One region of the Planococcus sp. BI3 genome, then DNA from elsewhere that is predicted to be linked to it. Evidence: riboswitches for the same ligand, from Rfam matches in the RefSeq annotation. Region 1 holds a riboswitch; each other region holds the start of a gene.

Evidence for each region. A riboswitch is a leader RNA that binds a small molecule or an ion and turns the genes downstream of it on or off. The one in region 1 is predicted to bind thiamine pyrophosphate.
Region 2: it holds a riboswitch for thiamine pyrophosphate, as region 1 does, so the genes downstream of both, AC1MEO_RS02635 (YkoF family thiamine/hydroxymethylpyrimidine-binding protein) here and thiT (energy-coupled thiamine transporter ThiT) in region 1, are expected to answer to the same signal.
Region 3: it holds a riboswitch for thiamine pyrophosphate, as region 1 does, so the genes downstream of both, tenA (thiaminase II) here and thiT (energy-coupled thiamine transporter ThiT) in region 1, are expected to answer to the same signal.

What each region holds. Positions count from the first base shown of each region.
Region 1 is NZ_CM155266.1:1,545,635-1,556,098, forward strand. Features, by position in the region: gene AC1MEO_RS07905 (aminopeptidase) at 1-78, shown strand, start outside; gene AC1MEO_RS07910 (hypothetical protein) at 164-304, shown strand; gene mreBH (rod-share determining protein MreBH) at 486-1,493, shown strand; gene AC1MEO_RS07920 (beta-class carbonic anhydrase) at 2,010-2,576, shown strand; gene AC1MEO_RS07925 (DinB family protein) at 2,584-3,066, opposite strand; gene AC1MEO_RS07930 (GNAT family N-acetyltransferase) at 3,153-3,701, opposite strand; gene AC1MEO_RS07935 (M3 family oligoendopeptidase) at 3,703-5,502, opposite strand; gene AC1MEO_RS07940 (TspO/MBR family protein) at 5,696-6,430, shown strand; gene map (type I methionyl aminopeptidase) at 6,557-7,309, opposite strand; gene thiT (energy-coupled thiamine transporter ThiT) at 7,444-8,019, opposite strand; TPP riboswitch at 8,118-8,215, opposite strand; gene AC1MEO_RS07955 (M20 family metallopeptidase) at 8,363-9,436, shown strand; gene AC1MEO_RS07960 (hypothetical protein) at 9,503-9,652, shown strand; gene AC1MEO_RS07965 (SGNH/GDSL hydrolase family protein) at 9,887-10,464, opposite strand, start outside.
Region 2 is NZ_CM155266.1:501,093-511,556, forward strand. Features, by position in the region: gene AC1MEO_RS02600 (AI-2E family transporter) at 1-1,130, shown strand, start outside; gene AC1MEO_RS02605 (sporulation protein) at 1,195-1,614, shown strand; gene AC1MEO_RS02610 (hypothetical protein) at 2,218-2,577, shown strand; gene AC1MEO_RS02615 (hypothetical protein) at 2,742-3,206, opposite strand; gene AC1MEO_RS02620 (energy-coupling factor transporter transmembrane component T family protein) at 3,461-4,216, opposite strand; gene AC1MEO_RS02625 (ABC transporter ATP-binding protein) at 4,197-5,627, opposite strand; gene AC1MEO_RS02630 (ECF transporter S component) at 5,620-6,201, opposite strand; gene AC1MEO_RS02635 (YkoF family thiamine/hydroxymethylpyrimidine-binding protein) at 6,203-6,793, opposite strand; TPP riboswitch at 6,882-6,987, opposite strand; partial or broken gene AC1MEO_RS02640 (recombinase family protein) at 7,295-7,477, opposite strand; gene AC1MEO_RS02645 (hypothetical protein) at 8,752-8,904, shown strand; gene AC1MEO_RS02650 (hypothetical protein) at 8,947-9,156, shown strand; gene AC1MEO_RS02655 (hypothetical protein) at 9,384-9,710, shown strand; gene AC1MEO_RS02660 (hypothetical protein) at 9,814-10,158, shown strand.
Region 3 is NZ_CM155266.1:3,066,198-3,076,661, reverse strand. Features, by position in the region: gene AC1MEO_RS15420 (exodeoxyribonuclease III) at 1-480, opposite strand, end outside; gene AC1MEO_RS15415 (MFS transporter) at 764-2,041, shown strand; gene AC1MEO_RS15410 (YkuS family protein) at 2,611-3,408, opposite strand; gene thiW (energy coupling factor transporter S component ThiW) at 3,498-3,986, opposite strand; gene thiE (thiamine phosphate synthase) at 3,983-4,636, opposite strand; gene thiD (bifunctional hydroxymethylpyrimidine kinase/phosphomethylpyrimidine kinase) at 4,620-5,465, opposite strand; gene thiM (hydroxyethylthiazole kinase) at 5,462-6,247, opposite strand; gene tenA (thiaminase II) at 6,249-6,932, opposite strand; TPP riboswitch at 7,040-7,143, opposite strand; gene AC1MEO_RS15380 (TOBE domain-containing protein) at 7,166-7,456, opposite strand; partial or broken gene AC1MEO_RS15375 (ATP-binding cassette domain-containing protein) at 7,482-7,742, opposite strand; gene tnpB (IS200/IS605 family element RNA-guided endonuclease TnpB) at 7,880-8,977, opposite strand; gene tnpA (IS200/IS605 family transposase) at 8,961-9,227, opposite strand; gene rlmN (dual-specificity RNA methyltransferase RlmN) at 9,484-10,464, opposite strand, start outside.

The sequences.
Region 1 (10,464 bases):
TCGGAAATGGACATCGATGGCATCTTGGAAGATGGCACGCGTGAACCGATTTTCCGCGGCGGCAACTGGGCATTCTAAGTATCGATAATTCGACACTTATTTTTTGCTTCAAAATCATGTATACTTAAAATTGATAATTACAGTTTAGAGAGGAGTTATCATTATGATTTATGGCGTTACTGTTACACTTGGCTTTATGGTCGTAATTTTCATGTTTTTCTTCACCCTTCTCCATTTCCTAGGGAAAGAGCTGCATACGCACGATGCAGAACATGTAGATCCAATGCCTAAAGAAAAATACTAAACCATAAAAGACCGGCTTCTTCATTGAAGCCGGTTTTTTATTTTCAGTTCTATAAGCCGGACCAAAAATAAATGTTTTATCCATTTCTCTTGTACTTTAGGTCCCTTCGGCTCTTTCGCTCACTGTTCTATAATGGTAAAATCCGAACTAGTCAGCGTCTTTACATAGGAGGAATTCACGTATGTTTTCTGCAATAGATATTGGTATCGATTTAGGAACTGCAAATATATTGGTTTATACAAAATCAAAAGGCATCATTATAAACGAACCATCAGTGGTGGCCTTGGATGCAAAAACACGGGCTGTCCTGGCCATTGGTGATGAAGCAAAAGCGATGCTCGGCAAAGCTCCAGATTCCATCCTGGTCATCCGCCCCTTAAAAGACGGCGTCATTGCAGATTTCGATGTTACCCGGGACCTGTTGAAAATCATTATGCAACGAGCAGCAAAACAGCTCGGAAGCGCATTTCGCAAGCCCAATGTTATGGTTTGCACACCTTCTGGAGCCACAACAGTTGAACGCCGCGCGATTCACGATGCGGTAAAGCAGAGCGGCGCGAAGACTGTTCACCTGATCGAAGAAACTGTGGCGGCAGCTATTGGAGCAGACCTGCCGATCAGTGAACCGGTCGCCAGCGTCATTGTGGACATTGGCGGAGGCACCACGGAAGTCGGCATTATTTCCTTTGGCGGAGTGGTGTCTTCAAATACGGTCAAAGTAGCAGGCGACCGTATGGACGAAGATATCATTCATTACGTCCGCAAACAGTATAATGTTCTGATTGGCGAGCGCACCGCAGAAAACATCAAAAAGGAAATCGGCTATGCCCCTGTTCCCCACGAAGTCGAGAACATGGAAATCCGCGGCCGCGACATCATGACCGGCTTGCCGAAAACCATCTCGTTGAGTTCCCTTGAGACACAGGAAGCGCTAAAAGAATCCTTATCCGCGATTTTGGAATGCATCCGCGCGACTTTGGAAAATTGCCCGGCTGAATTGTCCGGAGACATGGTCGACCAGGGTGTCGTCATCTCAGGAGGCGGCGCCTTGCTGAAAGGCATGCAGGAATGGCTGTCAAAAGAAATTTCGGTCCCTGTCCATATCGCACCTCAGCCGCTCGAGTCTGTCGCCATTGGCACTGGCTTGTCTCTCGGCATGATCAAACAGTTAGAGAAAATGTCGAGGTGAACCGAAAAGCGGAAGCAGCCGTTTAGCCCCGACAAGCGCTGGAAGCCTGACCGGTAATGGCGTTCGTTGCCATTGCTGGTCAGGCTGAAGCGACTCGAGGGGCTGGCTGCTGCAGCTGGACAACACCGAAAAGCGGAAGTGCCCGTTCAGCTCTGACAGGTGTAAGATGAGCTGGCGAAGCGGCATGTTTTCAGCCGCACAGCCAGATCGGCTTACATCCCGAAGAGCTGGGCACTGCAGCTGGACAACACCGAAAACCACAAGCCCCAAACAGAAGAACTGAAGATAACTCGAAACAATCGGGGCTGTCTTCAGTTTTTTAAATCCCCAAAATTCACGAAAGAATCTATGTCGCTTTCCCTACTCCTTGTTCTATAAAAGGCAAGCGCTTATTATCTTAGCAAGGACACGGAATGACTTTATTACTAATTTTCTGTACTTCATTTGTTTCAATTCGTATTTTTCAGAAATTTAGATTAAACTTAAATGGTATCAGTTGATGAGGGGGAAGCATAAATGGCTTTATTAGATGAAATTTTGGAGTATAACGAAGATTTTGTGAAGGAAAAGCGTTACGAGGAATTTATCACCACCAAATTTCCTGACAAAAAAGTTGTCATTCTGACATGTATGGATACACGTCTTTTTGAAATGCTGCCAAAAGCGATGAATTTTAAAAATGGCGATATCAAAATCGTCAAGAGCGCAGGGGCTGTCATCAACCACCCATTCGGCGGCATCATGCGGAGTTTGCTTGTCGCTGTCTATGAGTTGAATGCAGACGAAATTTATATTATCGGACACCATGACTGTGGGATGTCTTCCATTAAACCTCATGAGATGCTTGAGAAGATGAAAAAACGCGGTGTGGACGAGAAGACCATCGAGATGATGGAGTATTCCGGAGTTGATCTGGAAGGCTGGCTCCGCGGCTTTGATAATGTGGAAGAAAGTGTTGCGCACAGTGTCAATATGGTCCGCCACCATCCGTTGCTGGACCCTACTGTTCCTGTCCATGGCCTGGTCATCGACCCAACCACAGGAAAGCTTGATGTTGTCATCAATGGAAACGAAAACCGCTGAGAAATTCTCAGCGGTTTTGTTTTTGGAAATAGATATAATCGAGCGGTATCCCCTCTTTGCCGAATTGACGGAGGAAAGACGTAATTTGCCCTCTATGGTAGCTGCCGTGATTGACAAAGGTGAACAGCATCTCTTCACGAGACGTTGAAAAACCATCGCCCCGCATATTTTGGTAATCGAGTGTCTCCTGCCATTGTTGTGGGGACAAAGAAGCGAAGTATAATTCCATTTCAGCATGCAACAGCATAAAAGCTTCAATTGCCTTTTCTGTTGTCGCCACATCGAAATGTTCAAACGCAGGCTTTGCTACGCCATTCATTCGAAGCAGCCACAACTTTTCCACTCCGATGACATGAGCAATTGTTTCCTTGATTGAAGCAAATGAATTTGCCCCTTCCCTTTGGTAAAGCTCTTCGCCAAAGGTTTGAACATGTTCTAAGCAGGCCAGTGTCGCCCATTTATGATAAGAGAACAGTTTGTCTGTATTCATATTTACGCACCTTCCTCTGCTTTTATTCACGTTTCAAACCAGCGTTGCATTTCTTTCCACCATTTTTTATAGGTGGCCTTGCCCTTTCAAAACTCGTCTTCAATCATGGCATAGTAATAATGGTCTTTCCATTCGCCATTGATGTAAAGAAACTCTTTCAGCAAACCTTCCTGGCGAAATCCGGTCTTCTCCAATACCCGGATGGATCCGACATTCTCCGGAGAGACATAAGCTTCGATCCGGTGGAGCCGGAGCTGTTCAAACCCGAATGTGATCATCAGCCTTACCGCTTCCGTAGCAATGCCCTTGCCGACATAGACCTCATCGATCGAGTAACCGACCAAAGCGCTTAAAAATGGCATCCGTTTCACACTGTAGACGGAAATATGGCCTATCAGCTTATTGGTGTCATGTTCAAAGATCCCCACGCTGTATTCCCGGTTTTCCCTCGCCTGGTAAATCGACTCCCGAATTTTTTCACGCTGAACGGCTGCTGAAAAATAACTGTCCCGGTGCCGTGGTTCGTACACAGACCAATAATCCCGGTTTCGCAGCAGCAATTGCATCATTTCTTCTGCATCTTCAATCGCCAAGCTGCGCAGGTAACAGGTCTGTCCCTCGAAAAGCAAGTTCATATCATACCTCAGCAGATGTCAGCGAAATAAATTCCTTGGCATCCTGGACACATAAAGCGATTCCTTTTTCCCAGAACGCCTGTTGTGTAATATCTTCGCCCAAATGCTTCATTGCCAAGTCTTCTGCTGACATCACTGCTGTATCCCGAAGCAAAGCCATATATTTTTCTTCAAAGCCTGTTCCTTCCTCCAACGCTTTTGCATACACGCTCAAAGAGAACAAATAACCGAAGGTATACGGGAAATTGTAAAATGGCACATAGGTGATATAAAAATGCAGCTTGGATGCCCAGAAATGCGGATGCGTCGAAGCCAATCCGCCTGCGAATCCTTCTATTTGCGCCTGTTCCATCAATTCGTTTAATCGGCTTGCCGGAACGACACCGTTTTTACGCTCTTCATAGAAACGGGTTTCAAAAAGGAAACGCGAATGGATATTCATAAAGAACGCCACACTGCGTTGGACTTTATCTTCCAACAAAGCGATTTTCTCTTCTTTGGACTGCGCATTTTTCACCGCTGCATCCGCCACAATCATTTCAGCGAAGGTAGATGCGGTTTCTGCCACATTCATCGCGTATGACCGGTTCAACGAATGGACTGGACGCAGCGCATAGGTATGGAACGCATGCCCGAGTTCGTGTGCCAAAGTCGCCACATTGGACATCGATCCGCTGTAAGTCATGAAAATACGCGACTCCTCGCTCAACGGCAAACCGGTACAAAATCCACCTGGCCGTTTATTCGGACGGTCTTCTGCTTCGATCCAGCCTTTTTCGAATGCCTGCTGGGCAAACTGCTCCAATTCCGGACCGAATTTCCCGAATTGCTGGAGAATGAATTCCGCTCCTTGCTGGTAGCTAAACTGCTGGGTGCTTTCCGTTACCGGCGCATCCACGTCATACCAATCCAGTCCGTCTTTGCCGAGCAGTTTTCCTTTTTGATCCAAATAATCGACGAATGGCTGCTTATTTTTGCTGATAGCCCCCCACATGGCGTCCAATGTTTCCTGTTTCATGCGGTTGATATGCAACGGTTCCTGCAATGGATTGTCCCATCCGCGCTTTTTATAGGTTTCCAGACGGAATCCAGCTATAGAGTTCAAGGTTTTTGCAAAAAACTCTTCTTTATCTGTCCATGCCTCTTCCAATTTTTCATAGGATTCCTTACGGACCATTGCATCTTTATGGGAGCTCAAGTTATTCGCTTGCCCAACCGACAGCACTTTTGACTCGCCGTCTACAGTGACCGTCACGCTGATTTCTCCGACCAGCATATCGTACAATTGGCTCCAGCTATGATAACCATCGATGCTTAACGCAGTGATCAGGTTTTCCTCTTTTTCAGAAAGCAGCATCTTCGCTTCTTCACGCCATTCATTCAACACAAATGTGAATTCACGCAACGGCTCTTCGTTCAGCAGCTCTGCCCATACACCTTCTTCAGTCTTCGACAGGTCCTGCTGGATTTTCTGAAAAGAGTTTTGGAAACGGGCAGATAGTGAGGAAGCTTCGCTTTCCAAAATGCCTGCTTTTTTATCCTGGGTGTTCTGGGCCATCAGACAGCCGATAAATGCACCTGATTGGCTCAGATGCCGCATTATATGGCTCATCTGTTCAAGCAAGCCAGCCACTTTTAGGGCATCTTCTTTTGCAGCCGGTACTTTAAATTTATGGACCAGCTCTTCAAATTGAGAAAGCTTCGTTACTGCCTCGTCCATATGCAGGCGCAGCTCCTGTGATTCGCTGCCTCCTGGAAATAGTGTCTCCAAATCCCAAATTTCCGAAAATTTAACCGTCATGATATTGCCCCCTGGTAAACTTAATTTTCTAAAAACACTTATTAGTATATCATTTTTCTTTCTTGAACCGGAACAATATTCCACTTCCTTGTATAACACTTCACCTTATCGCCATTTTTTGGAGATTTTTTGGAAACGGATAATTGTTGATTGAAACGGCTACCGTTATACTGAAAAGAAGGAGGGATTTCGTATGATTCGTATTTTGCTTATGACAATTGCTTTCATTGCTGTGATTGTCATGAATACTTTAGCAAACACCTTGCCGCTGAATGGCCAAACCACAGGCGAAATATCCAATCGGCTTCTGGTCCTGTTTACGCCAGCCGGTTATGTATTTTCAATTTGGTCCATCATCTATCTTTTATTGGCTGTTTGGATCATCGCTTTCTGGGTGCGGTTAAGAAAGGGAGAAACTCCCTCATCCAAGATTGCCTTATTTTTCATTTTAAGCTGCCTTTTCAATATCACTTGGCTTCTTTTGTGGCATTATGAATTCTTTGCCTGGTCAATCGTTGCAATGCTCGGCTACCTGGTGGCATTGATCGCCCTTTATCTGCAATACAGCAATTCAGATAGAAAGATTACTGAACGGCTGCCGATTTCAGTTAACATGGGTTGGATCAGTGTCGCAACCATCGCCAACATCAGTTTTGTCCTGACTTATTATAATTGGAGCGGCTGGGGACTCAGTGACCAGCTATGGACGGTGATCATGCTGACAGTCGCGACTGCACTTGCTTTGCACATCCGCTTCCATCATGCGGACATCCCCTTTGCTTTGGTCTTCATTTGGGCATTCATCGGAATTGCTGTTAAGCACGGAACAGATGAAATGCTGGTGACAACGGCTGCCCTTTTCCTGAGCGGCGTCATTTTAACCGGTATTCTGCTGATTAAAAAAAGAACTGCTCCGGCAGTTCAGTAAAACTGTGGACAACTCGTTTCTGACGAGCTCGTCCACAGTTTTTTTATTGCCAGACTTTGATTACAAACTGAATAATAAAAAGGATCCGGCAAATGATCCGGATCCTTGGAAATTTTTAAAAAATCATTATTTATTCAGTTTGGTCAACAGGATCGGTTCGCCTTTGGTAACAAGTACAGTATGCTCGATTTGCGCCACCAATGACTGATCTGGCGTGATGAATGTCCAGCCATCTCCCGATTCTATGATGTGCTCGGCCTTTTGTGAGATAAACGGCTCTACTGCCAGCACCATGCCTTCTTTCAGGATGGTCGTCTCCCATGCATCATAATAATTCAGGATGTGCTGAGGAGCTTCGTGCAGCGATTTGCCGATGCCATGGCCAGTCAGATTTTTAATGACAAACAAGCCCTGGTCTTTCGCTTCACGTTCGACTGCCTTGCCGATTTGATTGAGTTTCGCACCGGCTTTGACTTTTGTCATCGCACGGTCAAAGGCCGAAGCTGCCGCTTCACAGATTTTTTCCTTGTCCGCATGCCCTTCGCCTACCACAAAGGAAATGCCGGTATCCGAGAAAAATCCTTCGTATGAGCCAGAAACGTCGATATTGACGATATCCCCGTCCTTGATTACGCGATCGCCCGGAATGCCGTGCGCCACTTCTTCATTGACGCTGATGCAGGTGAATCCAGGAAAATCGTATTCTGATTTAGGGCCGGAAACGCCGCCCAGCTCTTCGAACAATTTGCCGCCCAATTCGTCGATTTCTTTCGTAGTGACTCCAGCTTTGGTAGCTGCTTTCATCGCTTCCCGAATTTCAGCCACCATTTGGCCGGCTTTTTTTAACATTTCAATATCTTGTTCAGTAGTTGCTATCATCAATGAACCTTCTTTCAAGATTTTCTATTCAAGAATTATACCACAAAATCAAACCACAGGCTCCTGACCCGTTTCAACAAATCCGAAAAACTGATCATAAAAAAGAAGGCTGTCCAGGGACAGCCTTCTGAATTTCAAGCTTCCGCATCCACCAATTTCGGTGCCGCCGCAAAAAGCGCAGCACAGACAAAGGCAGCGAGCAGGAACACCGGAATCATATACGTGGCATTGTAGACCGCCGAGTAGATGACCACATTGCCTTCCGCAAACATGCCGAAGAACAGGATGCCTGTAATGACATGCACGAGATAGCGCAGTACAGAAGCAATCAGCACTCCCATTACGATAGCTGTCAGCATCTTCCCAGTCAGCTTGGCATGTGCATACTGCAGGTATTTTGTACGCATGATACCCGCAAGCCCTACGACTCCATATGCCAGAAGATAATCCAATATGACCTGCATGACGACGAAACCGAACGACAAAGGTGCCACCGAGATAAACCCGGACACAATCTGCAGCAGCCCGACCAGAATTCCAGTCAGCACTCCGGCACCGACGCCTCTTCTAAAAGCGATCAAGACAATCGGAATCATCACCAGGCTGACTGAACCGCCTTGAGGCATGCGGAACGAGATAAAGTCCAATACAAATCCAAGAGCTGCGAAAATAGCAATTTCCATCATTAACAATACTTTTTTATTTCTCATGACTTCCTCCTTCAATGTGTTATGCACATCACCAGAAGGGCCGTGAATAAAACCATATAAAAAACGACGCCAGGACAGAGCCTGGCGCCGTTGTAAAGGCCGGTTTCCATCCACATCCCTGCGCAAGTATTAACTTACAGGTTCAAAGGGTAAGAACAGATGTTCACTCTCAGCAAAAGCTCCCCTTGTGGTGTATACAGATATTTATCAATCACCTGTATTGTACACAAGGCTTCTCTTTTATGCAAGGCTGTTTTAAGATAGCCAGAAAGGGTAAAGAAGTGAATAATAAAGTTAGTTGAAAGGTGGTGGAGGCAGCCGAGATTCTGGGCTAGCCGAAAATATGATTGAGTTGTTAAAAGAAATGATTAAAATCCAAAGTGATACCAAGGAAGGAGCCAATGAAGCTCTTCTTTTTTGTGCCGATTGGTTAAAGGAAAAAGGCGAAACCGTCACTGTCCATGACAATAAAGGCTATCTGATGCTGACCGCAGCTAAAGGGCAAGGCACAGAGACGATTATTTGGAATGGACATGTCGACGTCGTTCCAGGCCACAAGGAACAATTTGTGCCAGTCGAGGAACAGGACCGGATCTATGGCCGCGGCGCTGCTGACATGAAAGCCGGTGTTGCGGCGATGATGCAGGCCTTTATCGAGTTGGACAGCTCCAGCTTAGAACGAACCGTGCAGCTGCATATCGTTACCGATGAAGAAATTGGTGGGCGCAATACATCCAAGTGGCTGGTTGAACAAGGCTTCCATGGCGACTTCGTCATTTGCGGCGAACCTACCGGATTAAAAGTCGGACTGCAATCCAAAGGCATCCTGCGGATGGATATGACGTTCAAGGGCAAACCTGCCCACGGCAGCCGGCCTTGGGAAGGCATCAACGCCATCGAATCCGCGATGAAGTTCCATATGGCTATCGCAGATCTGCCTTTCCGGAAAGAATCAACGGAATATTACGAGCAGCCTTCTGTCAACCTGCCCATCATTAAAGCAGGAGACCGCTATAACGTTGTTCCTGAAATTTGCGAAATGTCCTACGATATCCGCTTTATGCCGGGACAGGATAAAGATGAAATCGTCCGCCAACTAGTGGAATTGGCTGATAAGTTGAATGTCGATATGGACTATAAAGCATCAGGATCCACTCCGGCCCTGACAACAACAAAAGAAAATCCGTATATCCAAAGCCTCCAAAAGGCGATTCTAGATACCACTGATCAGGAACCTGTTTTATTCGGCCAACATGGCGCGGCAGATACGCGCTATTATGCAGCAGTGACCGGCGGTGAAGGAGCCATAGAATTCGGCCCGAGCGGCGATGACTGGCATGGCAACGCTGAATATGTAACGATTTCAAGTGTCCATGCATACAAGGATATCCTTTTAGCTCATGCACAATCTGCTTAAACAGGTTTGCATTCTGCAAAAATCGGGAAAGCAACAATAACTACCCTCATGAATGGAGAGATTTAAATGGCAATTGGAAGACTATTGAAATCTGCGATAAAATATGGCCCCATCGCATACCCGATCATCCGCAAAGTATTGAATAAAAGAAAACAAGGCAAGGCTGGACAACCAGCTTCTACAAAACAACCTACTACGCGTGGGAAAAAACGCTAAAATAAAAACGTTCCGGCATCTGTATGCCGGAACGTTTTTTTATGGATTAAGAAATTAGCTTATATTTCACGGGAACTTGCGCTTGTCGGGGCTTAACGGCTGCTTCCGCTTTTCTTTGTCCAGTTGCAAGCGCCTAGCTCTTCGGGTCATAAGCCAACCCAGCTATGTGGCAAAGAACGCCACTTCGTTGGTCTGTCTTATGCCCGGCAGAGCTACACGGGCGCTTCCGCTTTTCTAGATATAAGGCATTGCTTCTCTTAATGCAAAGTAACCGGTTGGACTGCTTTCAGATGGACGCTGTGCGGTTTCTTCAGAGTCGCTCTCCTCTTGATCTTCCTGCTCCTCTTGATCCTGCGCTTCCATGATCTGTTCGAAAGACAATGGATTCGGAGCCGGCAATTCCAGATCCTCAACCGTCCAGGCTTCCTGGTATTCATCGAAGAACGCATTCGCCATCGCCTGGTAGCCAGCGGCATTCGGGTGGACATCGGATGGATTCGGAACCTTATCCACTGCATTTCCACCAAATGGCTTGTCTACCGAGACAAACACGGCTCCTGCTTTATCTGCAGACTGCCTAAGAATGGCATTGAGTCTATCAAGCTGTTTAGCGGTCCCCGTTTTTTGGCTGTCACGGACATGCGGATAGGCAAAATAATAACCCATTACATAAACCGTTGCGTCCGGAGATTGCTCTGTAAGCTCGGCCAAAACCAGATCCATATTCTTTCTTGCTTCGTTGAGCGCAAAATCTGCCTGAACTTGCTGGAACGTCAAAGATCCCTGCGCTGCATCATTCTGCACCAGACGCA
Region 2 (10,464 bases), 1.0 Mb from region 1:
GCAAGAACACATTATTCACATTGATCACTTTGTTATTGCTTGGATTGGTGGTTTATATTTCCAGGGAAGTCTCATTTCTCTTTCATCCAATCACGGTTTTCATGAAAACCGTAGTTTTACCGATTGTCCTGGCATTGATTTTCTTCTACTTGCTGCGGCCGATATTGCGCTTGCTGGAGAAATTCAAAATCAAACGCATTTGGGGCATCATCATCATCTTTCTTGGTTTGGTTGGGCTGACTACCTTGTTGATCGTCTTGGTTTTTCCATTTTTGCGATCACAATTTCAAACCTTGATTGCCGAGTTCCCGGAATATTTCATGCAATTGCTGACCAATATTGATGCGTTTTTGAGAACATCGTTTATTGGCGATTATTACAGCGAATCCAACTTCACGGTGGATACCTTGCTCGCTACTTTGCCGGCGAACATTGCAGATACTCTGCAAAATACAGTGACAAGCATCATTACAGGCGTTACCGGGTTGATTTCGACCATTACCGGTGTGATTTTGTCGGTGGTAATTGTGCCTTTCATCTTGTTTTATCTTTTGAAGGACGGCGATAAATTGCCGGAGTATTTCCTGAAGCTGTTGCCGCCAAGATTCCGTGACGACACCCGTGAAGTGTTCACTGAAGCGGACAAGCAATTGAGCGCCTATATTCAAGGCCAGTTGATTGTGGCGTTTTGCATTGGGGTAATGGTCTATATCGGATTCCTGATCATCGGCATGGAATATGCCTTATTGCTGGGCGTTTTAGCCATGGTCACGAGCGTCGTTCCGTATATTGGGCCGGCGATTGCCATTGCTCCGGCAGCCATCATCGCTTTGGTGACTTCGCCGTTCATGCTGGTTAAACTGGCTATCGTTTGGACAGTTGTGCAATTGGTGGAAGGCAACCTGATTTCTCCGCAAGTGATGGGGAAAACCTTGTTCATCCATCCGGTGACCATCATCTTCGTGCTTTTGACGGCAGGCTCCCTGTTCGGCATTGTCGGAGTCATACTTGGGATTCCGATGTATGCATTGCTGCGGGTTTTGATTTCCCATTTTTACAAATTATTCAAACGCCGGTATAATAGACATGAAACCAATTTGGAAAATCAATACGATTACACGGAACTGTAAGATTGTTTTGAAACAACGAAGTTGTGGTATATTATGAGTAACAAAAGTTGGAGGTTTCTACGTTATGAAGTTCAAGGATTTTTTATCATCTATAGGCATCGGTTCATTACAAGTGAAAACGGTAGTTGAAATGCCTCATCTTGAAGAAGGCGAAACATTGAACGGCACCGTTTATCTGGACGGCGGGGACGGAGACCAAACGATTGATTTCATCGAATTGAATGTCATCAAGCTGATCGAGGATACGCGTGACGACAGCGATTTTGATTTTTATGAAACGGTTATCGCAAAACAATCGATGGAGTTTGCAGGTTCTGTCAAATCAAAAGATACGGTCATGCAGCAGTTTGAAATCGTTCCGGATGAACGCTGGATTCTGGATAATCCAAAAGCTAAATTAATCCTGCGGACGGTTGTCCATGTGAAAAACGGTGTCAATGCAAGAGATGAAGATGAAATTACCTATGGAACATTAGAGAGCTGAAATCCAGCTCTCTTTTTTTATGGTTGAAGACGAGTTCGGAACTGGAATGGATTAGATGAATAGATGGGCAGCCAAAGTTCGTGGAAAGGCTTTTCGACAGTCCCGCATAAAAAGGTGCGAAAGAAAATTTAGAAAACTTTTTTCTATTTCATTAATGATATTGATAATCATTCTCACTTATGATAAGGTATATGAGAACACAAATTAGAAATTAGACAAGAGCACAAGCTGTCGGAAAATAACGAAGCTTGTGTTTGGTTGCTGCAATAGCAATAGCCAGCTGGTTAACCTGCAACAACAGGCCGTGACCCTGTATTTGTGGAATGGACTGGTTGAGGAGGAGCGCCAAGAATGCTGGCATGATCGCTTTCGTCCTTTAATTGGAATAGTTTTCAGACATTCCATCTGGACGTGAAATTATCATTTGGCAAAAGTTTAGAAGAGGCTCAGGTGCAATTAGCGTTCGCAGGTGCTCTGCTCAGCATCTGTGGAACAGCAAATGCCACCAGGAAGCCTCTATTATTTTTTCCGAATTCCTGCTAATGGGGCAATGCAGCTGGAGAACCAGGAGTTCCAGATTACGGATAATAGGAGCGGAGGCAGATGAAGAAAGCAATGTTGTTGCTGTGCTTGAGCCTGTTTCTTTCCAGTGGGGTTCAGGCTCATGTGCTGAGTGAAAAACAGGGGGATCGCAATCATTTGGATGGTGATGTGCCAATGGCTATTCTGCTCGAGGCTGTGCCGGATGCCTACCTACAAAAAACGCATTTGCCGGCAATTCAATCCGCAAAGACCGAAACAAAGCTTGCTGGAATGTCGTCAGCCCAAACGAAACGAGAAGTGGTGAAGGCAGGCTTGGACGAAGAAGCAGGACAAGTCGATTGGAAAACAGTCATCATCGTATTATGCGTCGCTTTTTTGGTTTACTGGATCAACAAGAGCAAGCGGCAGGATATCGATTAGGACCGAGTGGAGCAGTCAGATTCTGATGCCCAGTCTCTAGTTGTCTAACTAAAGTAAAGTACATAAAACCCCCTATTGCCAAAGCTTGCCTATTAAGGACAAGTATCGGCAATAGGGGGTTTTTTATACTCAGTTGAAATTGTATAGGCATCTAATGGAAGGGGTCACTGTAACGGGATGTCGTAGATCATTTTGGCGCCGAGGGCTTTAATTTCGATGTTGGGAGATGCAGTTTTCAGGCTGGCCATTTGCTCGGTTGCTGCCTTTTGGGCATCTTCGAAGTTCCGATGATTCTCAATGGTTTGGATAGGCTGAAGTTCAAAGGGAGCGGAAGGGGAGTTTTTAATAAATAATAATATTATGTAACCTTCTTGAATTGTGGTGTCCATAAATGAATCGGGTTCAATCAATAATTCGTTGTCGGGGAAATAACTGATTTTATCTTCACAGATGATTGCGATTTTTTTTAAGATCCAACTATTCGGCTGGCCGGAGGGGACACTGGATTCAAAATGAGCCAGTACGGTTTCCAGATGTTGTTCAAACAATAGAAACGAATGTGGATGACGAGGTGTGAAAACAAAGTAGATCCGGTTGTCTTGTTCGTCGAGCAACTGAAATCCATTCACAGCAATTCCTCCCCGTTAATTTAATTAATGTAACTGCTTTCATTATAATCGATAAGAGGGATAGAAACAAATGGTGTACCCCGTTGTACATGTAAAATACTACATAAGGTTATATGAAAAAATTCAAAACATGCAACAAGAAAAAGTGTCCAGAAAATAAAAAAGAGCAACTAACAAAATACCAGCAGAAAGGGGAACTCTCTTAAAGAGAATTCCCCTTTTTTTTATAATGTGCAGTTTATCTATCCCAAATTTCAGCTTAGCCAGCTGCCGCCAATGCAACTGGCGAGGAGGAGGACAAGAAAAACACCGGACATCAGCAAATCCGTGCGGCCAACCCGGACCGGCCGGTAATAAGCGCTTCTCGGTTCTCCGGTAAAGCCGCGCGCTTCCATGGCGAATGCCGAACGTTCCGCTTTCCGGACAGCGCCTGCCAGCATCGGAATCAACACGCGGCGCATGCCCAATAACCGCTGCCAGCTGTGTTTTTCACTATCTGCACCGCGCAGCCGCTGCGCCTGCTGGATCTGGGTGAACTCATCTTTCATGACGGGCAGGAACTGGTAGCCGACCATGGCGCCGTATGCCAGTTTTGGTGACAGCTTGAGCTGTTGCATAAGGCTCATGATGAATTTCACGGGATCAGTGGTGAAAGCGAACAGCAGGGACAGAGTGGAAAACGCCATGACTCGGAAAGCGAGAGACAATGCGCGCGCCCATTGTTCGTCGGTCACATCGATTCCGGCAAATGAAAGGATGACGGTTCCGCCAGTGTCTGCGCCAAAAACAACCGTGGTCCATAAATAGCCAAAAGCGCCGATGGAAAACGGCAGCATGAACAACAGCCACAGTTTCCAGTTTATACGGCTCATCGTCAGCTGCAGCAGGATGATGCCAATCCAGAACAGCAACGGCGTCCACGGGTTGAAAAAGAACGCAATGGCCAGCATCGACAGGGTGACCAGGACAAACTTGACGGACGGGTTCATATCATGCAAAAGATTCCGCAAGGCGAGTCACTCCTTTTGGTGGCAGCAAATGGTGCTCAGCCAGCAACTCGCTGTTGCTCCAGACTTCTTTTGCCGGGAATTTTCCGGTCATCCGGCCATCCTTGACCAGCAGCACCGAATCCGCAAGGCTCGCCGCAAATTCCATGTCATGCGTGACGATCAGGAACGTCGTGCCTTCTTTGGAACGCTCTTCAATCAAACCGAAAAGCTCGAGCAGCGCGGCCGTATCCTGACCTGAGGTCGGTTCATCCATCAACAGCACCGGCCGTTTATCCGCGAGCATGGCCGCGATCGCCACGCGCCGTTTTTGGCCGTGGCTGATGGCGAAAGGATGCGCATCCTTTATTTCTTCAAGCCGCAGACTGTCCATCAATTCACGGAGCTGGCCGTGGTTGGAAGCACCCGAAAACGCCACTTCCTGTTCGACCCTTTGTGTCAGGAACAGGTATTCGGGAGACTGCGGCACATAGCCGATTCCGTCGGATCTAATCGAACCGGTCGTCCGTTTGTAGATGCCGCATAGCGACTTCACCAGCGTCGACTTGCCGCTGCCGTTTGGTCCAGCGATGGCCACCACTTCACCGCGGCGGGCGGAAAAAGTTAGTGGGGAAAGCAGTTGCTTGCCCTTGATTGTCACTGAGAGTTGTTCAGCCCTTAACGCAGTTTCCGGTTGAACAACTGACTGCCGTTCGGGAAATGAAATCGGGTGACGCGGTGTGAATTTTTGGTCTGCCACGACATGGCCATCGCAGCCCAATTGGATTTCACGTCCAAAAAACGAACCCCAGCTGTCCAAACGGTGTTCAACGGCAATGATGGTCAAATTTTCTCCTTGCTGCAGAAGTTCCAGCCAGTGGATAAATTGTTTTGCGGTATAGGGATCCAAGTGAGACAGGGGTTCATCGAGCAATAAAACCTCAGGCTCCATGATCAGCGCGCACGCCGTCGCGACGCGCTGCTTCATTCCTCCGGATAAAGATTGGATAACGGTATGACGCAGCTGTGTAAGTCCTGTCGTTTCCAAAACCGCCGTGATGCGAGGCTCCATGTCAGCGAAGGGGGTCTGCAGGTTTTCCAGCGTGAACGCCAATTCTTCTTCAACGGTCGGCATGCAGAACTGTGAATCGGGATCCTGGAAAACGGTGGCCACGCGGTGATTGATCTCCCCCGGTGCATAGTCAGCTGCGGGTTTCCCGAACAGCCAGATCTCCCCGCCAACCAAGCCATCGCAGTTTTCCGGATACAGACGGTTCAGCAAGTACAGCAGTGTGCTTTTGCCGCAGCCGCTCGGGCCATTCAGGACCAGCCGTTCGCCCCGGCGGACCGAAAAGGAAATGCCGGTTAGCGTTTTTTTTTCGTCTTCCGGAAAGCGGAACGACAGCTCGCTTAAAGAAATGATTTCTTCAGGCATTCACATCACCTTTTTTCGCACGCGCAATTGCATAGCCGCGGAGCGAACCAGTCGCAAGCAACGCATCGCCGATATACTTGCCGCCGATTCCAGCGATGATGGCGCCGCTGAGGACGCGTATCGTGAACATCAACGCGACAAATGACGGGTCCAGTGCCGCATAACCCGAGATGAAATAGCCATAAATGAAGCTGAAGACGGCTGAACCGATGCCGGCAAGCATCAGCACCAGGATATTGAAATGCTTATAGCCAGTCAATGCGAACGCAGCTTCAGCGCCGAGCCCTTGGATGACGCCGGAAAGAATCAGCCGGGGGCCCATGGCGTTGCCGATCAAGACTTCAATCGCAGCGGCCATCGTCTCGGACAGGAAGGCAGCGCCGGGTTTGCGGATGATGTACATGCAGATGATCGAGACGATGAACCAGATGCCGAACATCCATTCATAGGCGAGCGGGCCGATGATTGCTGCCCAAATATTCGCCGCATGGACAAACAGCAGATAGATGATGCCGAAGACGACCGCAAACAGCGACATCAGCACAACTTCTTTTAATTTCCATGATTTCAGCACCTTACGCACCTCCATGGGACGGGCTGTTGAGGCTCATCGATACCGTCATGACCAAGTGCCGATGTTCGGCGGAGCGTGCATGGGTAAAGGCTTCTTCATAAAAAGTGAAGACCTCATGGATATCGCCGTGGATGCCGCTGGCGTAATGCATCGAATCGTTGAAGACGCCCAATTTTTTGGCGCGGTCCACTTCCCGGTAGATGGCCGCCATGTAATCCGGATTGTTCATCGGGTACAAGGCAAACTGGGAAGAGACGTATTGCTTGGTGTCATCGGTGTTCAACAGCACATCGTCTTTTTCCAGATAGACGTCGCCCGAAGAATCGCCGGGGCAGCCGATCGAGAAGGTGCCGGACAGCGCGACATGCTCACCGGTTTTCGCAGTGTGCAACGCCAGTGCTTTGGCAACATTGAAGACATGATTCTGTTTGCCGCGTATGACGGTCGAGACATCGTCGGTATGCATCCAAACGTTCGACGTGTCCGTCTCGTTCAAGGCTCCTTTGATTACTTTGATGAAATCGCCGGTCATCGGATGTAGCGAAAAGCGAAATCCGACAATCGGGCTGGTCCCGCATTGCAATGGTTCCATATCAGCATTCCTCCTAAAAATTTGCACAAAAAAGGCCGCATCCGCGAAGATGCAGCCATAATCTACAAATAACCAAAAGGAATTATTTCAGAAATGCGCCGCACTTCCTCACGCAGGTATTATCCTGATCGAGTTTTAAGGGATCGAAGCTTGCGCTTGCATCTCAGCCATAGTGGGCACCCCTAGTGCAGTAAACGGTATGCGGTTTTTGTGTTCGGGTTGTTCCCGATGGGTTTAGTGTAGTGGAAGTGGTGGGGGATGTAAAGAGGGAGATTGGAAAGATATGCGAAGTGGCAGTTTGGATTGGTGTGCTGGAATGGCTTCGGCCGCTTTGGGCTGGGCAAAGACAATTGCTCCAGTGCTTGAACTAGGAAGAGCACCTTTTTCATCGCTCCGCCTAGCCTATGGATGCGCCGGCGCTTGAGAGTTGATGGGAGAAAATCTACACAAATAGCGCCCTTTGAAATGGATTTGTGACTTTCAGTGTTATTTTGCAATGATTTCAATATTTTTCGTGAGGGCATTCTGTCTCTGCAGAATCTCTTCTTTGTTCTGGCAGAACCAATCCAGCGAATGGATATATAGAATGTCTCCTTTTCGAATAACTCGTTTTAGCAATTGCTAATTTGCCCGTTCAAAATTTTTACCACTCTGCTTGTCCAGATAGATATCCCGTTCATTGATGCTCATTATTGCGGTCAGATGCTATAAGATCAAAAAAAAAGAAAGAAATCTGAATAAAAAAAACATTCAAATAACCTTTACATCTATTGGAAGTGGGTATAGTCTAAAGGTAATAAAAAGTTATATAAAATAATTTTTTATTGCAGTTAAGTGAATCTATAGTCCTATCTTAACTCCGTTAAAAACTAGTCTTATTTTTGATAAATTACGCGGTTTTTCTGAAGGATCCGGATAGCTGAAAACCCAAACGAAATTTCGAGCTTTGCTGTTGCATGGCAAAAAGGAGCGCTGTATCAATCGTGATCAGACTTTCTAACAGCTGCGGGGAGCAAACAGAAAAAGGGATTATGATTGATAGGATGCTAACAACCAGGGCCTAGTGAACCTTTGCGGAATGATGGAGGAAGTGGCCAACCGGATGCTGAATGATTTAAAAAAGCGTGGTTTATTGACCTCGAGTAAAAGAAACTCCTTCTTCACAATCCCGAGCATCTAAAGTCAGAAACAAATTGTGAAAACTGCCCGATCTATTTATGCAAAATCAATTAGCAGAAGAACTTGCCCATGAGGTTGACTTTTTTTATCCAAAGTTCATCATTTTTCAAAAAACCTTCAAGCGTGAGAAATATCGAAGTACAAAATACATGGAAAGTATAGGTTAAAAGTAATGGTGATGTGCATCTTCATTATTCGGATATTTGCCCGCATTTTATCTGAAAGATAAAGGTCCAGAAACCCGGACTATTTTATCAACTAACCCGGTACTCGTTAAAAAACTTTATCGAGAGGCCATTCTGCTTAGCAGAACAAATGTTGGGCACTTTAGAAAGCTGCGCCGATTATCAATTCTGTAAACTAAACGCGGAAGGGTTGGGTTAAGTGGTAGGAAAAGATCCATTGGCACAGGCAACAGTAGAAATAAGCCAGGTAATGAACACAGAAGTTGAATGGAGTTCGGGAATTTAGGGTTTCAGAAAGAAACGAGCAGCTAAACGGGAGACCAGCAAATCCTGCTTTTACTATTCACTGAATATAGAAGTGTCCTTTTACGGAATTCTGGAAGGCAGGTCTGCTGTTAACATGGTTGAAGTTTTCCTGCTGACTGAAGAAATTTCTCTTATCACGTCAGCGCTCAAACAACAGGCCTTCTTATTTCCAACATACTGCTTGCAGCAAGTGATGACGATGGCAGATGGTTTGTGCTGTCTGCAACTTGAATTGCTTGGAACCCACTGAACATTTTGTAGGATGTCTTTATGAGGCGCTTCTGGTTCTTGAATAGCAAGTTCCGTCCATTACAAAAAAACCTTGGTTTGTCCGATGACTTGCAGTTACGCACTATTGGCATGCAAGAAAGTGTGCAGATGCTTGTATTTGAAGAATATGCTGAAAAAAGTGTTGATATGAAACTGCAAGAAGACTCCTGAGCCAGCGACTGGAAGAAGAACATGAAATGGGAGGTAATTGAAATGTTATCAGAAGAAGTGGATTTTAAGCTTCTGGAATTTGTTCAAACTGCCGATGGGAAAACTTTTTCCATCGGCTTTCTGGACAATGAGAACAAAAAACTCTGTCGAAAAAAACAGCTTACTCCATGTATAAAAAAGGCCAAATCATTAAAAAACCAGAAGAAATTGAAGGTGGCGCTGTATTTGGGGAATTACTCCGTAATTAAATAAAGGTGTAAAACAATCTTATTCTGATGAAAAGGCAGTCAAAGCGGACTCCCATGAGAAAAGGGGTTGTGGTTCGGTTAATTCACAAATATTGCCCTGTTCGGAGCTGGTTTTATTTTCATAAAGAACCACATGGAAATGGGAAAAGGAGAATCAAGAAAATGGCGCGAGAACAATTGAGTACTCAGAAGTCAGTCACTTATTTCTTTCTCAAATCCAAGGATGTATACATGGAAAATGGAGTGACCGCGATTACGCTATTCGCCAGGTTGACGCGTGTAGCCATTTCTTTCACAGGCAGAGAGAAACAGACTCAAGTTGAAACATGTTGGGTCGAACTCGAGGATATAGGGATGGAACAGGCAACTGAAAAAGTGAAGGCCTTGCCAAATTGCTTGGAGAAATACGAGGTGTCCGAACAAGTTTTTCGGCATTTACTGCAACTGTCCAAACGTTGTCCGAATGAACTTTATGGCATTATTCCTTATTATCTGAAGGCCAATCGGGAGATGTTCCTTACGTGGCAGGAGTTGGAACAAAGCTGGGAGAATTTCTGAACAAAAGCTGCCGGGGGAAGAACCGGATGGAAATGTCGGCAGCCATCAAAAAAGAAGCAAAGCCACATTTCTAAACTGACTATACAAGGAGGAGGAATAGCTCATGGAAAATTATCAATCTGCAGAAGCAAAAGATACATTCAGTTGGGAGTTGTGCGACTACGAGGAATATATCACCGGGTACAAAATGTATAAGCAATTGAAGAAAAAATGGGATGCCATTGAAAAAGGGGAAATCCCGATGCCATCCAGCGAATACTTGACTAACTTCAGTGATGAGGATGTCTATACGATGCTGTATCTTTACCACAACAAAGAGGACTCTTTGGAAACTATAGAGCGCCAGTTTTCAATTGGACGAGAAGCACTTTTAGGTTTATTGGAGGGACGCTGCCGGAAAGAATGTTATGACAGCTTCAAAGCCATCGAGAAAATGTTTCAAGGCTGAGAGCAAAACCGGAATAGCAATCGGTGTATAGCATCCTTATAGGGATACAAGAATCATTTGAGAATTCATGTGATTTATGGTTTTTTCCTGATAGTTTGGTAAGTCGTTATTACTGAAGACATGCAATAAAAAGCGCAGAAAAATCAAGGGCTGGCAATAGATTAGGAAGGGCGATGCTAATAAAATGGCATCGCTCTTTTCTTGGCCAAAAAAATTGTCATTATGCATTCTCAACACATGCTGTATAAAAATAAACTAACTGGAAAGTGATGAAACAATAAGTAGGCAGAAAAATCCTTCATTGCA
Region 3 (10,464 bases), 1.5 Mb from region 1:
ATTGGCCTTCGGATTCTTCAGATCGATTTCCTCATGTGCTACATTCAAATCTCCGCATAAAACAACAGGTTTACGGGCATCCAAATTTTTCACAAACGATAAAACGGCATCTTCCCATAAGAGCCGATAGTCCAATCGAAGCAACCCATGCTGAGAATTCGGCGTGTAGACCGTCATCACGTAATGGTCTTCAAACTCTAAGGTAATCAGCCGCCCCTCCGTGTCATGCTCTTCTAAACCCAAGCCATATTGGACCGATAATGGTTTTTGTTTCGTAAAAATTGCTGTACCGGAATAGCCTTTTTTTTGCGCATAATTCCAATATGTATAGTAGCCAGGCAAATCCATCTCTATCTGCCCTTCCTGCAATTTGATTTCCTGCAGACAAAAGACGTCTGCATCCACTTCAACAAAGAAATCCATGAAGCCTTTTTTCATTACAGCCCGCAGGCCATTGACATTCCATGAAATTAATTTCAAGAACAACCCTTCTTTCTTTTCCTTCATCATTTTAAAGCTTGGGGAAGCCAGACACAACAGATTGAAGATTCCGGGTCTCTTTCGAGAAGTTTAATCCAGCAAAAACTTTATTTCACTGGAGGAATCTATCTGTTTAAATATGTAAAATTTCTGTATTTTTTTAAACATTCTGCATCATTTTTAATTATCTTCTTGTACAATAAAGTTATCTATAGCAGACAGGCAGACCCGTGGATGACTGCCTTTCCACTGATTGCCAAAGCGGGACAAAGGGGATGGAATGATGAAAAAGTTTTCAAAAGAAGAAAAAAGCTGGGCCTTATATGATTGGGGAAGTTCAGCTTACTCCATCATCATCACCACAGCGGTCTTTCCCATTTACTATAAAGCCTCTGCCACCGAAGCCGGGGTCAGTTTATCCGACTCGACCGCTTATCTTGGCTACACGATTGCGATTTTCACGTTTATTTTGGCGATGATCGGTCCAATATTGGGAACTATCGCCGATTACCGGGGCATGAAGAAAAAGTTTTTTACGGCCTTCTTCCTGCTGGGCACCATCTCTACAGCCCTGCTTGCTTTTGTGCCGAGCGACAACTGGTTATTGATGCTGATCTGCTATGTCTTTGCAGCTCTTGGAGCCACCGGTGCCAACTTATTCTACGATGCATTTATTGTGGATGTCACCACAGAAAAGCGGATGAACAGCGTCTCTGCATTCGGCTATGGACTTGGCTACATTGGATCAACCATTCCATTTATCCTGTCGATCGCAATCATCCTGCTTGCCCAAAATGGCGTACTGCCGATCACTGCCACTGTCGCCAGCCGGATTGCATTTTTAATCACCGCCATTTGGTGGGTTTCCTTCTCGCTTCCGATGTTCCGGCATGTCAAGCAGCTTCATTATATTGAACGGGAACCCAATCCTGTCCATCAGAGTTTTAAACGTCTTGGAAAAACCATACGGGAAATTCGCCAGTACCGTGCCTTATTCCTATTTCTGATTGCTTACTTCTTTTATATCGATGGAGTCGGCACCATCATCTCGCTTTCAACGGCCTATGGGACTGATTTGGGGCTCAGCGCAACCAATCTCCTGATTGTCCTCTTTGTCACACAGGTCGTCGCCGCTCCCTTTGCCATCCTTTACGGCCGGTTGGCAAACCGATTCACCGGAAAAAAAATGCTCTATGTAGGAATCTGCGTTTATATTGTGGTCTGTATTTATGCATTCTTCTTGGAAACCATTACTGATTTCTGGATCTTGGCAATGCTCGTCGCAACCAGCCAAGGTGGGATTCAAGCACTCAGCCGTTCTTATTTCGGCAAGCTGGTGCCGAAAGAAAATTCCAATGAATTTTTCGGCTTCTACAATATTTTCGGCAAGTTTGCTGCCATTACTGGTCCGCTGCTGGTCGCAGTCACATCACAAGTGACAGGCAATTCCAACATGGGCGTCTTCAGCTTGGTGATCCTGTTCGTTATCGGTCTCATCGTCCTGTCCCGCGTACCCGAACCAAAACCTCATGAACCAGTAGATCAAGTGGCGGTGGAATAAAGAAAAGCGGAAGCAGCCGTTTAGCCGCGACAAGCGCTGGAAGCCTTACCGGTAATGGCGTTCGTTGCCATTGCTGGTAAGGCTGAAGCGACTCGAGCGGCTGGCTGCTGGAGCTGGACAACTAGAAAAGCGGAAGCGCCCATGTAGCTCTGACGGGCATAAGGCAGACCGGCAGTGTGGCGTTCTTTGCCACGCAGCTGGGTTGACTTATGACCCAAAGAGCTGGGCGTTGCAGCTGGACAAAGAAAAGCGGAAGCAGCCGTTTAGCCGCGACAAGCGCTGGAAGCCTTACCGGTAATGGCGTTCGTTGCCATTGCTGGTAAGGCTGAAGCGACTCGAGCGGCTGGCTGCTGGAGCTGGACAAAGAAAAGCGGAAGCGGCCAACTAAAGGAACGTAAGCTAAAAGTGCGACTTCCTGTCACAACGCTTACATGATCCGCATCCTGCGGACCTATGACGGGCATAAGACAAATCAGCGAAGTAGCAGCCGTTTGGCAAGCCGAGCAAGTAATCGACCAAAATGAAAAAGGTGTCCGCCAATCCATCTGGCGGACACCTTTTTCATTTTATTAATTTTTATTTTTATCTTCGGCTTTGACTGTCACACTGCCGGTGCTGTCTTTTTGGACAGATGCGTTGCCCAGTTCAACAACTTCGATGCCGCCTTTTTCTTTATCGGCTTCTTTGTCGGCTTTTTTAATTTCTTTTTCTACAGCTTTTTCAGCTTTTTCGTGTTCTTTTTCAGCTTTTTCTTGCTCTTTCACTTCTTTTTCAATTACTTTTTCTTGTTTCTTCAACTCTTTTTCTTCTTGTTTTTCAACACGCTTTGCCTTTAGTTCATCGGCTTTGTCTTTAGCTTTTTCTGTGATGCCGCTGGTTTTATCCTTCAACTGGTTGGCTTTTTCTTTTACCTGATCCATCGCTCCGCCAGATTTTTCTCCATCATCTTCTTTAGCGCTGGCAACTTTTTCTTTGACGATTTCCTGAAGCTCTTTGCCGCTCTTTGGTGCAAATAATAATCCGGCTGCCGCACCAATTAATGCGCCAGTAGCTGCGCCAGCCAAGAAGCCACCGCCACCTCCGCTAGTTTCATTCATTTCAGCTTCAGTTGGCTGTGGCGCTTGGATTTTACCGCCGCGCACAAGACGTTCTTCCACTTCTTCTACGATTTCATATAAGGTACGGCCCTTAGCTTCAACAAGTGACACACTCATATGATAATCACTTAAATCTTCTTGATCTCTCACAACAATAACATCGTAATCAGGAGAATCTGATTTGTCTTCCAGCATTTCTGCCTGATATCCTTTTTTCTCCAATGCTTCGCGTACTGATGTAAATGGATGTTCGACTGCAATTTTCACCATAATCTGTCCACTCCCTTTTCAAAAGTCTATATTTCTCTGTTTCCCCTCAATTACGAAATTATAAACGTCTCCCTCAAAAAATCTGCGTCTTATTGCCAGACTTTCAGGGGATCCGCCTTTATAAGACGTGGTGCTAAAATGAGGCCCAGTATAGCCCCGACCAGACTGGAAATGAAAAATGGAGGAACAAAAAATAAAGCGGCAAATTCAGTACCCAGCAAAATCCGGGCATAGGGTACGGCGACCAAAGATGCAATGATCCCAGTGCCCACCACTTCCCCTAATGCAGCCAGCCAGATTTTTCCGAACCTTGCATACATCAGCCCTGCCAGTAATGCCCCAATCATTCCTCCAGGAAAAGCCAGCAGAGACCCGGTCCCCGTCAATACTCTGACGATCCCGGTCAGAAAGGCGATCAAGACGGCGGGACCGGGCCCAAAAAGAACAGCGGCAATAACATTGATGGCATGCTGGATCGGATATGCGCGGGCAATTCCCGCAGGAAAATAAACAAAGGCGGACCCCGCCACTCCAATTGCGACGAACATTGCCATAACGATCAGTTTTTTTGTTTTCATTTCCTGGCACCTTCTTTATCGAAGGCTTTTAGAGCTGTAATCCGGGCTGCAATATCTTCCGCTTCGGTTATCGTGGATATAACGGCAATTCCTGAAACCCCGGATTTCCATACCACCCCCGCATTTCCCGGGTTAATGCCGCCAATGGCCACAATCGGCAGGTCAGGCATTTCATTTTTGACTATCAGGATCTCTTTAACGCCAGCAGGCTCCTTGGCATCGGCTTTTGAATTCGTCCCAAAGACCGGTCCCATGCCTATATAATCTGCCCCGTCCCTTACAGCTGTTTCCGCTTCCGCCAAGGAATGGACGGAAACACCCAGAATTTTTTCATTCCCTATCATTTTGCGTGCCTGCCCAGCAGCCAAATCGTCCTGGCCGACGTGTACCCCGTCCGCTCCGATTTGGCATGCCAGTTCGACCCGATCGTTGATGATGAAAGGAACGTTATAGTCACGGCACAATTGCTGGCACTGTAAAGCGAATTCGAGTAATGGTGATCCCGTCAAAGCTTCATCGCCCTTTTCACGCAATTGGAAATGGGTGATGCCTCCATCCAATGCCGCCTTCAATACAGCAACAGGGTGCTTGGCTCCCGAATTTTGTGAACCCATTATGAAATAGATTGCCGGCTTATCGAAAAACTTCAATGTTCGCCACCTCCCTGCTGCCTGACCGTCCCGCTTTATACGCTGCATGATTGGTCGGCCCATGCCCCGATCCGATATTCAATGGTTCACTAAGTGCGGCCTGGATGAATTGCTTTGCCGTATGGATGGCGTCCTGCAGCTCCTGCCCTTTCGCCAGCTGTGCGGTCACTGCCGCTGCAAATGTACAGCCTGTGCCATGTGTCTGGCCTGTCGCAATCCGGGCTGAGCGGTACAGCACCGATTCTCCGTTCATCTGCAGCAGATAATCTTCTGCATATTCCGGATCGCTTCCATGTCCGCCTTTAATGACGACAGCCTGTGCCCCCAGCAATAAAATCTTTTCAGCGGCCCGGCGGCGGCTGGCAGCATCAGTGATTGTGATGCTTGTCAGTGCTTCCGCTTCTGGAATGTTCGGCGTAATCAGCAAAGCTAAAGGCAGCAGATGAGTTTTTAATGCTTCCACTGCCTCCTGCTGCAATAAGTTTGCACCGCCCTTGGCAATCATCACTGGATCCACGACCACATTCTTCCAGTTGAATTGTTGAATCGCTCCAGCAGTTTCTTTAATAATCTCCGGATTGAACAGCATTCCCGTTTTCAAAGCATTAATTTCAAAATCACTGCCTACTGCCGCCAATTGCGCTTGAACGGCATCGGGTGTCATTGGATAGATGGCAGAGACTCCTGTCGTATTTTGTGCAGTTACCGCTGTAATGACGGATGTGCCATAGACACCCAGTTCCTGAAATGTTTTCAAATCTGCCTGGATACCGGCGCCTCCCCCTGAATCTGATCCGGCAATCGTCAAGGTTTGTGGAATCTTGCTCATAGCATTCCCTCCTGTAAATAGATATGTTCTTTTACTTCGTTGTCCGTCAGACTGGCGAGTTGATTAATGAAAGCTAGTTGAAAATCACCTGGAAGAACAGCCGTTTTTCCAGCTTTTTCACCGGCGATTGCATAAAAGCGCAGTGCGTTGCTGACAGCCTCTAAAGGATCTTCCGGCCGGACCGCAAGACAGGCAGCCACAACACTGCTCAATAAACAGCCCATTCCTGTAATTGAAGCCATGATTGGATCACCAAAAGGGATTGCCGTCACCGTTTTCCCGTCAGTGGCAATATCCGACTTTCCGGTGACTGCCACTATCAACCCCAATTCTTTGGCAGTGGAAACGGCAAGCGTTTTGATGTCCAGGAGTCCTTCTCCCGCATCAACGCCCTTTGACTCCCACTGTTCCCCAGCTACAGCTGCAAGCTCTCCTGCATTGCACCGAAGGACGCTGACGTCAACTGTGTCCAAAATTTCGCGAACTGCCTCTTTCCGGAAACTGCTGGCCCCTGCTCCAACAGGATCCAGTACAACGGGTATCCCCAAATGATTGGCCGCCTTTCCGGCAATCAGCATGCTTTTCAAGGATTCTGCCTGCAAAGTCCCGATGTTCAATGACAATGCCTGCGACAATGCAGCAAGCTCTGCCGCTTCTTCAGGCGCCTCTCCCATTATTGGGGATGCTCCGATTGCCAGCAGGCCGTTGGCTTGAAAATTGGAGACCACATGGTTGGTGATGCAGTGGACAATCGGATTTTCATTTCTTATCTGCTCAAACATATTAAACACCCACCTTGCCGATGGAATCTACGGACCACGACTCTTTTTTCCATGCCTGGTCCCAGAAATTCCATTCATAATAGCTGCTCTTGCGGAAACGGTTTTTCAATTCCTGCCGGCGTATTTCGGACAGCCCTTCCGCCAATTGGTCCATGCGGGAAATCTGTTCGTTGACGAGTGCGCCGAACTCCTCGGAACCATAAGTTGCGATCCACCGGTTGTAGATGGGATGATCCGGCTTGGCATTTTTCAAGCGTTCTCCGATTTCATAATAAAGCCAATAGCAGGGCAGGATGGACGCCAGCACATCCGCCAAATCACCTTCTGACGAACGGTACATATGCGATACATACGCATAAGCAGTCGGCGAAGGTTCAAACTCTGCCCATTCTTCTTCTGTGACTTCAAGAATTTCCATGAACGATTCATGCAACGCCAGCTCAGCACTGCAGGTATGTGCAGAATGGAAGGCAAAACGCTGGGTGGTTTCCAGATCTGTGGCTTTCGATGCGCCAATAGCCTGCATTTTTGCAAAATGCGATAAATAATAGGCGTCCTGCATTACGTAAAAGCGAAATCTATCAATCGGCAAAGTTCCCTCTTCAATTCCTTTCACAAACGGATGATCAAAACTCGCCTGCCACAGGCTGTCGCATTCTTTTCTTACTTCTTTACAAAATGTCATTTCACTATCTCCTTTGTGGGCGCCCGGCTTTTCGGACGCTTTTTTGGCAAACAAAAAACGCCGCTTCCCGGCAAAGGGAAGCGGCGTATGCAGTCGATAGAAGAAATAGCAGACGGTCGCCACTTCCCTCCGCTGGTATGATCCAGATCAGGTTCAAAGGGTCTGAGCTTATGCTCGTCTCAGCCGATATCCGGCCCCCCTAGTGGTGTTTTTTATTTGTGTTTTCGAAATCACTATATCATACTTTCTGATAATTCAATAGTCTTTATGCGATTTCCCGTTTCCTCATCAAAGAAATGGGCATGGGCCATATCGAATGCCAGCGTTGCTGTATGGCCGGGTTCAATCGTCGTGGCAGCATCGACACGCGCAATAAATTCCTGCTCTGCATAAACCGCATGAAGGATCGTTTCGGCTCCTGTCAATTCAGCAACCGATATGACCGCTTCGAATTCACTCGCCGGCATGCCTGACAAATCTTCGTTGTTGACATGGATATGCTCCGGACGGATCCCCAAGGTCACCGCTTTGCCTTCATAGCCTCTACTTTTCAAATACCGTCAAATCTGGATACAAGGCATAATTCTGAAAAACCATCGCAATATCGCGATCTTTCGGCTCGACCCCATTCATCAGCTTGCCATCTATATAAAATTCACCTTCCGTTATTTCCTCCAAGCCCGCAATCATCCGGAGAGTGGTTGACTTTCCACACCCTGATGGACCGACAAAGACGATGAATTCTTCATTTAGAATGTGCAGATTAAAATCCGATACGGCAAGAGCGCCATTGTCATACCTTTTTCCCAGCTTGTGAACTACTCACGACTAAAGCCGCGAGCTTCCTACAAACATCTTCCTTGCGTGCGTCTGTTGTAACGTCCAGCGCATGCAGCGGGAATGATTACGGTAGGCTCAAAAGACGGTTCCCGCCTCCTACTTGAATCTTATAACGCCAGTGCCAATAAATTCTGACTGGCATTGATGTCCCGGTCATGGTGTGTTCCACAAAGTGTACATGTCCACGAACGAATCGCCAGGGGTTTCCTGGAACCTCTATCCCCACAGGCCGAACAGATTTGGCTGGATGGGTACCATCTGTCGGCTTTAATCAGCGTACGCCCCAGCCACAACGCCTTGTATGCGAGCTGGCGCGTGAATTCAGACCAACTGACACCCGCAATGGCTTTGGCCAACCGGCGATTCCGCATCAGGTTTTTGCTGGAAAGCGTCTCGATGGCGATCACTTGGTTTTCGTGAACGATCCGGTGAGACAACTTATGCAAAAAGTCTTTGCGCTGATTGGCAATCTTTTCGTGTTTTTTTGCAACGACCACTCGCGCCTTGTCCCGGTTTTTGCTGCCGTGTTGTTTGCGCGACAACCGTTGCTGGGCGCGTTTTAATTTCTTTTCCGCTTTTTGCAGATATCTGGGATTGGCTATTTTTTCTGAAATCCCCGCATCGTTTGTGGTGATCGCGAAGTCGGTTAGCCCTAAATCGATGCCGATTTTATGCGGAGCCGGAATCCACAACAGGTCGTCTTGCTCGACAAGCACGGAAATATAATAATGACCGCTGGGTTTCATGCGCACCGTACAGGACTTGATGGTGCCCGTAAACTTCCGGTGCTGCGTGAATTTGACGAATCCGATTTTGGGCAATTTGATGCGTTTGCCTTCGATTCGAATCGACCCTTTTTGATTGTTTGTTTTGTAACTGGCTTTTGACCGATGTTTGGATTTATACACCGGGAAGTTCGCGCCTTGTTTGAAGAACTTCTGGTACGCCGCGTCTAAATTGAGTTTCGCATTGGCCAGCGCCAGATTGTCGATTTCTTTCAGCCACGGGAAGTCCTGTTTGAACGATGTGTACATACGTGGCTTAATTGACCGCAACAGTTGCGGGTCGTGCTTGTATTTTTCGTAATGGTCTTTCCGGTCAGCCAGCATCTGGTTGTAGAGAAACCGCACGCTGCCGAACGTTTTCGCAAAATACGTTTGTTGCGACGCCGTTGGATACAGCCGATAGCTATAGGCTTTCAGCATGCGGTTTCCCCTCATTTCCAGTTGATTTGTTCGTCTGTTGTGGCGTACAACTGATAAGCATATGAACAGGGTCTTTATCTGTTTCGAGTGAGAGAATTTCAATTTTTTGTTCATCCGCAATCTCCCGAAGAACCTCTTTGGTGTCGCGTTCGACGTCGCCGATTAAGACGGCATTCCGGTATTTAACACACCATACGATGTGATAATGTAAAGAGTAGACATAACCCCTACCTTTAGTAGCTTTTGTCATCTCGTTCACCTCTACATGTAGTGGAACGTATGCAGAGCAAAAAATCAAAAAAGAGCATTCGCTAACTCACGACTAAAGTCACGAGAGTGCGCTCACAAGTTCTTCAATTTTAATCTCTGCCATTCTGCATTCTCCTTTTTATCATTTTTAATCTTAATTATAGTGAATTATCTGCGAATTACAAATCCAGTCCCAAGAACTGAATAAAGAAAAAAAGCGTTCCTGAAATTAATCAGAAACGCTTTTCTCTATGGCATTAGACAGTTATTACTTTTTTCTCTTTTTTCTCTTTTTTGATTTGCTTGCTTCGCAATTGTCCACAGGCGGCATCGATGTCGGCGCCCTGCTCGTGGCGTACGCCACAGTTGATGCCTTTTTTCTTCAACGCATCGTAGAAAGCCGTGATGGCTTCCGGCGTGCTTTGCTGATACTGATCGTGCTCATCAACTGAGTTGTAAGGAATCAAGTTGACGTAGGACAGATGGCGCTTGTCTTCCAGCAATTTCGCCAATTGATTCGCTTCTTCCACGTGGTCGTTGACGTCGCGCAATAAAATATATTCAAATGTGATGCGGCGGTTGGATTTCTCCAAATAGTAATCAATCGACGCCATCAGTTTTTCGATCGGATAAACTTTATTGATTTTCATGATGCGTGTACGCAATTCATTGGTTGGCGCATGGATTGAAATGGCCAGGTTCACTTGCAGGCCTTCATCTGCGTAATCATAGATTTTCGGTACGATGCCGCTAGTTGATACTGTAATGTGGCGAGCTCCAATAGCCAAGCCTTTTTGCGAGTTGACGATGTTCAGGAAGCCCATCAAGTTTGCATAGTTATCGAATGGTTCACCGATACCCATTACAACAATATGGCTGACACGCTCTTCTTTTTCCTGTGTGTCAAAATGCGCCTGTACTTGCATGATCTGTTCAACGATTTCGCCCGCGTTTAAATCACGGCTCTTTTTCAAAAGTCCGCTGGCACAGAAACTACAGCCGATGTTGCAGCCGACCTGTGTCGTTACACAGACGGAATTTCCGTATTTAAAGCGCATCAATACCGTTTCGATCAAGTTGCCATCCTGCATTTCGAATAGGAATTTGATCGTGCCGTCTGCCGATTCCTGCTTAACTGTCTCTTTCAAAGTACGGATTGCGAAGTTATCTTCGAGCAACTGGATGCAATCCTTCGAAAGATTGTTCATCTCCTCGAATTCGGTGACGCGTTTAATGTA